DNA from 2 places in the Kitasatospora sp. NPDC049285 genome. Region 1 is predicted to be linked to the other one. Evidence: riboswitches for the same ligand, from Rfam matches in the RefSeq annotation. Region 1 holds a riboswitch; the other holds the start of a gene.
The links. A riboswitch is a leader RNA that binds a small molecule or an ion and turns the genes downstream of it on or off. The one in region 1 is predicted to bind cyclic di-AMP.
Positions count from the first base shown of each region.

Region 2: it holds a riboswitch for cyclic di-AMP, as region 1 does, so the genes downstream of both, AB0K51_RS17235 (glycoside hydrolase family 16 protein) here and AB0K51_RS25940 (M23 family metallopeptidase) in region 1, are expected to answer to the same signal.

Region 1 is NZ_JBFAQR010000049.1:36,558-40,759, forward strand. It holds gene AB0K51_RS25920 (hypothetical protein) at 69-272, opposite strand; gene AB0K51_RS25925 (TetR-like C-terminal domain-containing protein) at 303-869, opposite strand; gene AB0K51_RS25930 (alpha/beta hydrolase) at 869-1,690, opposite strand; gene AB0K51_RS25935 (YiaA/YiaB family inner membrane protein) at 1,834-2,124, opposite strand; cyclic di-AMP (ydaO/yuaA leader) riboswitch at 2,351-2,517, shown strand; gene AB0K51_RS25940 (M23 family metallopeptidase) at 2,528-3,310, shown strand; gene AB0K51_RS25945 (hypothetical protein) at 3,329-4,202, opposite strand, start outside.
Region 2 is NZ_JBFAQR010000023.1:64,774-68,975, reverse strand. It holds gene aceB (malate synthase A) at 1-118, opposite strand, end outside; gene AB0K51_RS17245 (IclR family transcriptional regulator) at 246-1,016, shown strand; gene AB0K51_RS17240 (hypothetical protein) at 1,077-1,523, shown strand; gene AB0K51_RS17235 (glycoside hydrolase family 16 protein) at 1,531-2,790, opposite strand; cyclic di-AMP (ydaO/yuaA leader) riboswitch at 2,796-2,928, opposite strand; gene AB0K51_RS17230 (lipase) at 3,239-4,202, shown strand, end outside.

The DNA of each region.
Region 1 (4,202 bases):
TCGAACCGGCACCGAGTTCGGGGATTCGCGCGGGAATGCGGCGATTGCGCCGCTCGTCCCGGAGGTGCTCAGAGCGACGGCGCCTGCCCTGTCAGCCCCTGCGCCACCGACTCCGGGTAGTCCGGCGAGAGCGGCAGGTCGGGCGCCGTGACCGCGTCGGTCAGCGGACCGGTGCCGACCGGGTGCGGGGCGGCGTGCGCGCTGGGGGCGGCAAGGGAGGCGACCACGCCGACGGCCAGCGAGGCAAAGGCGAGCATGCTGCGCTTCTTCATACCGGGTAGAACGCGCGAGTCGCCGGGAGGTCACGACGGCCAGTGCGCCAGGCCCGCCACCAGCACCTCCGTCAGGCGCTCCAGCGTCACGTCCCGGCCCTCGGCGAGCTGGAACGCCCCCGCCGTGGCCAACGAGGCGTACCCGTGGGCGGTCGCCCGCAGCGTCCGGGCGGCGTGCACCGCCTCCGACCCCGCCAGCCCGTACCCGCGCAGCACCGCGAACAGCACCTCCACCAGCCGTCCGCCCGCCGCGCTCAACTCCGGGTCCGGGTCCGGCGCCTGGGGCAGCGCCGCGTACCGCCGCGGGAACTCGTCGGCGTACCCGGCGTACGCGGTGAGCAGCGCGGCCACCGCCGCCTCCCGGGAGCGGCCGAGCACGGCCGCCGCCAGCCGCTCGGTCAGGTCGTCGGTGGTCCGCACCGCGACCAGCCGGCGCAGTTCGGCGAGACCGCCCGAGACGTGCTTGTACAGCGAGGGGGTGGCCACCCCGGCCTTGGCGGCGACCGCGGCCAGGGTGAGCGCCTCGGCGCCCTGAGCATCGATCAGGTCGAGGGCGTGGTCCACCACGGCGGCGGTGGAGAGTCCGGCGCGGGGCATCAGGCGATCTTCCCGAGGAAGGCGAGCAGGGCGTCGGCGACGAGCTGCGGGTGCGAGGCCATCGGGTAGTGGCCGGCGTCCTCGATCATCACCTTGCGGCCCTTCAGCGCCGCGGCCTGCCGGTCGGCCAGCACCTCCGGCTTCGGGAAGTCGGGGTCCTTGGCGCCCATCAGCACCAGCCCGGGGGCGGTGACCTCCGCGCACCAGCCGATCGGCGCGGAGTTGCCGTGCAGGTACCCGGCCACCGCGGCCTTGCGGGCCGGCTCGCGCAGCATCGCGCCGAGCGAGGCCCGGTAGTCGTCGAAGTCCGCCGGGCGGGCGCCCTTCGGGTAGTAGAACTTCTGCATCGGGCTCCAGATGCCGGGGAAGGCGCCGATGACCGGCCCGGCGACCCCGAACAGAGCCTTCTGGAAGGCGTTCAGCGGCAGGTTCTCGACGAAGGCGTCGATCAGCACCACGCCGCCGGTGCGCTCCGGGGCGAGCGTGGCGGCGCGCACCACGGTGGCACCGGTGTACGAGCTGCCGACCAGCACGGCGCCGCGCAGGTCCAGGTGGGCGAGCAGGGCGACCAGGTCGTCGGCGATCGCGGCCGGGCTGTAGTCGGCGAAGCCGGTGGAGGTCTCGCCCATGCCGCGGAGGTCCATGGTGACCACCCGGTGGCCGGCCGCGCTCAGCAGCGGGGCGAGGAACCGGTAGACCCGGCGGGAGTCGAGCATGCCGGGGAGCAGGACCACCGGGACGCCGTCGCCCGGGGTGTCGTCGTAGGCGAGGGTGCCGCCGGTGACGTCGAGGTACTGGGTGGTGCCGAGGGTGCTGTTCATGGCGGGCCTCCTGGCTGGTCCGGGCTCTCCGGGGTTCGGCTGACTGCCGATAGCCATAAAGCTAAGGCTAATAGCCTTAGCCGTCAAGTCCTGGAGGTGGCGGAGGCCTGGAGGCCCGCCGGAACGGCGGTCGGCGGGTGCGGTCAGATGCCGTCCACCTTGAAGGGGTCGTGTTCGGCGATCAGCTTCTCCAGGCGGGCCTGGTCGACCCGGCTGGTGAGCGCCCCCTCGTCCTGGCGGTCGCGGATCACCTTGGCCAACGTGAACGCGGAGGTGATCTCGAAGAGCAGTCCGACGGCGAGGAACGCGCGCATCCAGGCGTTCACCGGCAGGTAGGCGATCCCGACGACGAGCGCGACGGTGGCGAGGACGAAGGAGGCGGCGGCCTGGAGGTAGAACGCCGCGGTGGTCCGGTGGGGCATCGGTGCGGTCATGGCACCAGGGTCGGGGCGCGGTCGGCCCGGGTCGTGAGCACGGATACTCAACTCCGCCGTCACGGTCCGTCATGCCGGCGGTGGGGGCTTCTGGTAAACCGTCACAAATCACCCATAGGTCGTCAGGAAAGTTTCACAGCCCCTCGGTAGGAGCTTGGAATCATGGGGTCCATAGGATTAACGTTTGATAACGCAGCGCGGTCGGCAACGCCGTAACCAAGCGGCACCGTGCGCCACGCCTAATCCAACCGGGCACGCCCTTCACCGGGCCGCCCAGGAGCCGGGGAACCACCTTCCACCGGGGTGAATCGGAACGGCCCTCGGGCCCGACCGTAGGAGACCTTCCACCTCCGAACCCGTCAGCTAACCCGGTCGGCGACAGGGAAGGAAGGAGCACGCCCCCGTGGCGTCGACCTACACCGAGAGCACCGGCACCCGGCTGCTCGACCACCCGGCCGAGCAGGACGCCGTCCGGCACCGCCTGCCCCGCCAGTCCCGCGCCGGAGCAGCCCCGCTGTTCGGCGCCGCCGCGATGACCGCCGCGCTCGGCGCCACCGGACTCGCCGCCGCCCCCGCGCAGGCCGCCGCCCCGGCACCCGCCGCACCCGCCGTGACCGCCGCTGACGAGGCGTCGGACGGCCTGCTGGCCGCCGACCCCGGGCTCGCCCTCGCCGCCCGCATCCAGCAGCAGGCCGACGGCCAGCGCACCGCGGCCGACGAGAGCGCCCGGGTCGCCGCCGCCCAGGAGGCCGAGGCCAAGCGGGCCGCCCAGCAGGCCGGGACGCACCGCGACGCCTACGCCCTCCCGCTCGCCGACTACCAGCTCACCGCACACTTCGCGCAGTCCGGCGACCACTGGGCGCTGCTGCACACCGGCCTCGACTTCACCGCCCGCACCGGCACCCCCGTCGCCGCCGTCGCCGCCGGCACCGTCACCTCGGCCGGCTGGTCCGGCGCCTACGGCTACCGCGTCATCCAGACCCTGCCCGACGGCACCGAGATCTGGTACTGCCACCTGTCGCAGATCGCCACCCCGTCCGGCCAGGTCACCGCCGGCACCGTCCTCGGCGCGGTCGGTGCCACCGGCAACGTCACCGGACCCCACCTCCACCTGGAGGTCCGCCCCGCCGCGGGCGCCCCGATCGACCCGCTCCCGTGGCTCACCGCCCACGGCCTCCAGCCGTAGGCACCGCCGCCTGACCGGCTATCCCTCCGGGTCCAGGCCCGGGAGCCCGTCCCGCTCGGCCTGGCCCGGGAGGTACTCCTCCGGCGCCAGGTCCGCGAACGCCTCCCGCTGGGCCGGACCCGGCACGTAGTCCTCCGGCGCCAGGTCCGGGTACTCCTCCAGCAGCAGGCGGGCCAGGCCCGGGACGGTCCACTCGCCGCACAGGTCGATCGCGGCCTCGGCCACCGCCGCCTCGAACCCCTCGAAGTCACCGGCGAGTTCGGCCGGCATCGGGAGCCCGCGGGCGGTCAGCTCGGCCAGGTTGCGGTACGAGCGGTGCATCAGGCCCTGCTCCAGCAGCCGCCGCGCCCCGTCGGTGGCCATCCCCACCACCCGGATCCGCTCCGGGCTCCACGCGTCGCCCGGCTCCAGGCCCGGCACCTGCTCGAACGCCGCCTGCCGCTCCTCCTGCGTGAACTCCCGGAAGCCGTCCAGCCACACCCGCACCGCGTCCAGGTCCCACTCCGGCACCCCGTCCGCCCGCAGCAGCAACGCGTACAGCCGCGGCCAGGTCACCAGGTCCGAGCGCCGCAGCAGCCCCGCCAGCAGCTCGCCCTGCCAGTCGGCCTCCTCGTGCAGCCGCTCCCACCGCTTGGCGTTCAGCCGCCGCGCCGTACGCTGACGGTCGATCAGCAGCCGCACCGCCGCGCCGTACGCCAACGGGTCGCCGTCCGGCTGGACGTACAGGTGCAGGCGCTCGTACAGCAGCTGCTCCACCATCGGTGAGGACAGCTCCGGGAACCCGTCGTGCAGCCGGGCCCCACCGAGCTCCAACAGCGTCAGGACGGCCCGCACCGCCCCCTCGTCCACCGGCGGCAGGCCCTCGCCCGCCGCCCAGTCGAGCAGGTCGGCG
Region 2 (4,202 bases), on a different contig from region 1:
GCAGACCCACCACGAAGGCCACCGCCTCGGGAGTCAGCACCTCCTCCGAGCGGGCCACCCGGGGACCGGCGACGGTGACGACCGGCGCGAGGGGGGACGAACCCTGATCTGCGGCCATGGGCAGGATACTCCTTGGGCTGTTCCGTTCTGTACAGTGGAGACTAGTTTCCGCGATACAGAATTTCAACGGTTTGTTGATGAATCGCGTGGACTCTACTCCTTCCTCCACAGCAAAGGGAACGTCCGTGGCCAGCACCTCCACCGAACGCGCCGCCGGCTCGGTGCAGTCCGTCGAGCGCGCCTTCCTGCTCCTGGAGGCGCTCGCCGACTCCGGCGGCATCGCCACCCTCAGCGAACTCTCCACCACCTCCGGCCTTCCGATGCCGACCATCCACCGCCTGGTGCGCACCCTGGTCACCCAGGGCTACGTCCGCCAGGACACCGCCCGCCGCTACACCCTCGGTCCCCGGCTGATCCGCCTCGGCGAGACGGCCGGCCGCCTGCTCGGCAGCTGGGCGCGCCCCTACCTGGCGGAGCTGATGGAGGCCACCGGCGAGACCGCCAACCTGGCGGTGCTGGAGGGCGGCGAGGTGGTGTACGTCGGTCAGGTCCAATCCCGGCGCTCCATGCGGATGTTCACCGAAGTCGGCCGCCGCGTCCAGCCCCACTGCACCGGCGTCGGCAAGGCGCTGCTGGCGCAGCTGCCCGAGGACGAGGCCCGCGCCCTGCTCGGCCCCGGCCCGCTGCAGTCCCACACCTCGTACACCGTCACCGACCCTTCCGCGCTGCTCGAGCAGCTCGCCGTCTCCCGCGAGCGCGGGTACGTGGTCGACGACCAGGAGCAGGAGATCGGCGTGCGCTGCATCGCCGTCGCCGTGCCCGGCGCACCCACGCCCACCGCGCTCTCCGTCTCCGGCCCGGAGGGCCGCATCCAGGCGCTGGAGTCCCAGTCCGGGGCGGCCGGCCTGGTCCCGCTGATGCAGACGATCGCCGCCCGCCTCGGCGAGGTGCTCTGACGGACCGTCAGGGCCGCCTTACGCTGAGTGTACCTCCGCACACTCGTCACAGGAGCGCACGTGCACCGTCTGGTCCCCCTCCTCGCCGCGCCCCTGCTGGCGTTCGCCCCCGCCGTCGCGCCGTCCGCCTCCGACCTGCGGGTGGTCCGGCTGGACCCGGATCCCGTGGCGCCGGGCGGGACCACCGCGGTGCACGCCTTCGTTGCCAACGGCGGGCCGGACACCACCGCCTCGCCGTTCACGGTGCTGGTCGACCTGCCGGCGGGCTTCACCGCCGAGGGGCCGTTCTTCCCGTCCGGGTGCACGGCGGCACCGGCCGGCCGCCTGGTGAGCTGCACCTTCCCGGCCGGTCTGCCGCGCTACCGGACGGCGACCGCGCTGGTCCCGGTCCGCGCGGACGCGAACGTGCCCCCCGGCAGCAGCGCCGAGGGGCACGTTCAGGTGCTGAGCGCGGACCACCGCGATCCGGCGGACGACCGGACGGCGTTCACGCTCTCCGTGTCGTGACGGGGCGTCAGCGGTACACGCGCACGTAGTCCGAGCTGAAGCTGATCGGCGCGCTGCCGCTCGCGGCGGGGTGGTAGGCCCCGGCGCTCAGCGACAGGTTGAGGATCAGGTACGCCGACCAGTTCGACCCGACGCCCGTGCCGTCGGAGAAGACCTTCTGCCCGTTCACGTACCAGTCGACCGAGTTGGCGCCGTAGTACGTCCCGATGGTCACCCACTTGTCGGCGCCGACCGAGGCCGCGTCGGTGTAGTACTTCGAGCCGGACTTCACGTGGTTGGTGAGCTCCAGCAGGTTCGGGTTGTCCGGGTGGTACTCGAACGAGTCGATCTCGCCGTTGCCGTTCTTCCAGGTCCACAGCGCCGGCCAGGCACCCGACCCGGCCGGCAGCTTGACCCGGGTCTCGGCGTAGTCGCCGGTCTTCACCTGGAAGCCCTGCTGCGAGTACTCGGTGGTGAGCAGTCCGGTGTCCCAGGCCCGCTTGCCGTTCTCCAGGGTGTGGCTGGAGGGGGTGGCGGTGAAGGTGGCGACGCCGCCGGAGACGGTGACCGCGTTCGGGCTCAGCCAGTCCAGCTTGTTGTCGTCCGGGTTGTGGTTGCCGTACTTGTACGAGCTGCTGCGGTCGCCGGTCCACTTGGAGCCGTAGCCGATCGGGCCGTCGAACTCCTCGGACCAGGCCAGCGACTTCCCGGGCACCGGCGCACCGGTCGACGGCGCGGGCGTCGGGGTCGGCGTGGGGGTGGGAGTCGGCGTGGGCGTCGGCTTCGGGGTCGGGGTCGGGGTCGGGGTGGGCGTCGGCTTCGGGGTTGGGGTCGGCGTGGGGGTCGGGGTGGGCTTCGGCGCCGGGGTCGGCGTCGTGCCGGCGGCCGCGACCGTCAGGGTGCGCGCGGGCAGGTTGTGCCAGCTGCCCGCGGTGTCCTGCCAGAAGCCGAACTGGGTGTAGCTGCCGGCCGGCAGGGTGCGGGCCGCGCTGGTGAAGGTGACGCCGCTCGGGCAGATCCGGACGTTGCCCGCGTTGCCGGGGAAGTCCAGGTTGCGCCCGGCCGCGTCACGCACGCCGACGCCGACGGTCTTCGCGGTGAAGCAGGAGTCCGAGTGCAGGGTGAGCGAGGCGGTGGTGGCGGCGCCGGCGGTCATCGCGGTCGGGGTGAGCCGGTCCTGGACGACGGTGGTGGCGGCGTTGGCGCTGCCGGTGGCCAGGGGCACGCCGAGCAGCGCGACCGACCCGGCGAGGACGCCGAGGCGGGCGGGGGTGGCGACAGGTCGCATGGGGGTGGTCCTCCGCGACGCCTGCGAGGTGAGCTGTCGGGTTCGGGCGCTGAGGCAGCCCGGCCGCGCGTGGCGGCTTCACCCCGAGCCGGGCCCGCGCGCCCCTGGGCAGGGCGGAGGGCACGGCGTACTGCCGTGGTTCCCCCGCTCCTGCCCGTGCTGTGCTCTGGGTGTCGCCGACGGGCGGGCAGGACTCGGCGTCCCGGCGGCGGGTGAGCCCGGTGGGCGTCCCGAGCAGGCTAGGCAGATTGTCCTTATATCTCCAATACCGGTCCGCTGAGACATGGTTCACACCCGCCGCGCCGGGTGATCACCCGCGGACCGCCCCTCGGCCATGGGGCCGACAGCCACACCGGGCGGCCCGGGGTATGCGCCGCACCCATTCCGACGGCACTCCCGCCTCCGTAGCGTGCGCGTACGGGACTCAGCGTGAAGGAGTGAACGCGGTATGTGGAGAAACGGACGCGGGAGGCGCGGCGGCTTGGGCTTCCTGCTCGCGGGCGTGCTCGCGCTGGCGGGTGCGGTCGTCCCGACGGGGACGGCTTCGGCGGCGGTGCCGTCCAACCTGACCCTGGAGGCGAACTACGGCAGCGTCGCCAACGGCTGGGACCACGTCGAGCGGTACCTCGACACCACCTCCGGCTTCCACCAGGAGCAGTACCCGCCGGACGGCCGCGGCGACCAGGACGGGCAGCGCCTCACCTTCTTCGGCGGCGTCAAGCAGCCCTACTCCGGTCGCTTCCTGCTCTACTCGGCGCCGGGCTGGAACACCGGCGCGCACCAGGTCCCCGTGCTGCTGGTGCACGGCGCCAACGACAACCCGGACCGGGCCTGGGCCAACCCCGGCGAGTCCGGCGGCTACGGCTGCGGCGCCGCCTCCTGCCCGAGCACCGGCCTGATGCAGTACCTGGCCGGGCAGGGGTACCGGGTCTTCGCGATCGGCTTCGCGCACAAGCAGGGCGACAACCTGATGCAGGCTCAGGAGGTCGGGGACGCCGTCGCGCTGATCCGCGCCAAGCTCGGCGTCCCCCAGGTGGACCTGGTGGGCTGGAGCAAGGGCGAGATGTCCACCCGGGCCTACGTGTCCTCGGTCAAGCCGTCCTGGGGCCGCCCGTACGCGGGCGACGTGCGCAAGCTGATCACCCTCGGCGGGCCGAACGGCGGCTACGACTACCCCTTCGCGCACGGGTGGGCGCACGACTTCTCGATCTGGCCGCAGTGCGGCGGCGCGGTCAACGCCCCCTCCCCGCACCTGCACATGACCTGCTACGGCACCTACACCGCGCACCCGGAGTTCTCCTTCACCCCGAGCGGCGGCTACGACGACTACCCCGGGCAGCGGCAGATGCTGGCCCGCTGGGACTCGGTCTTCGGCGTCGACCAGACCCAGCAGGACTGGTACACGACCTACT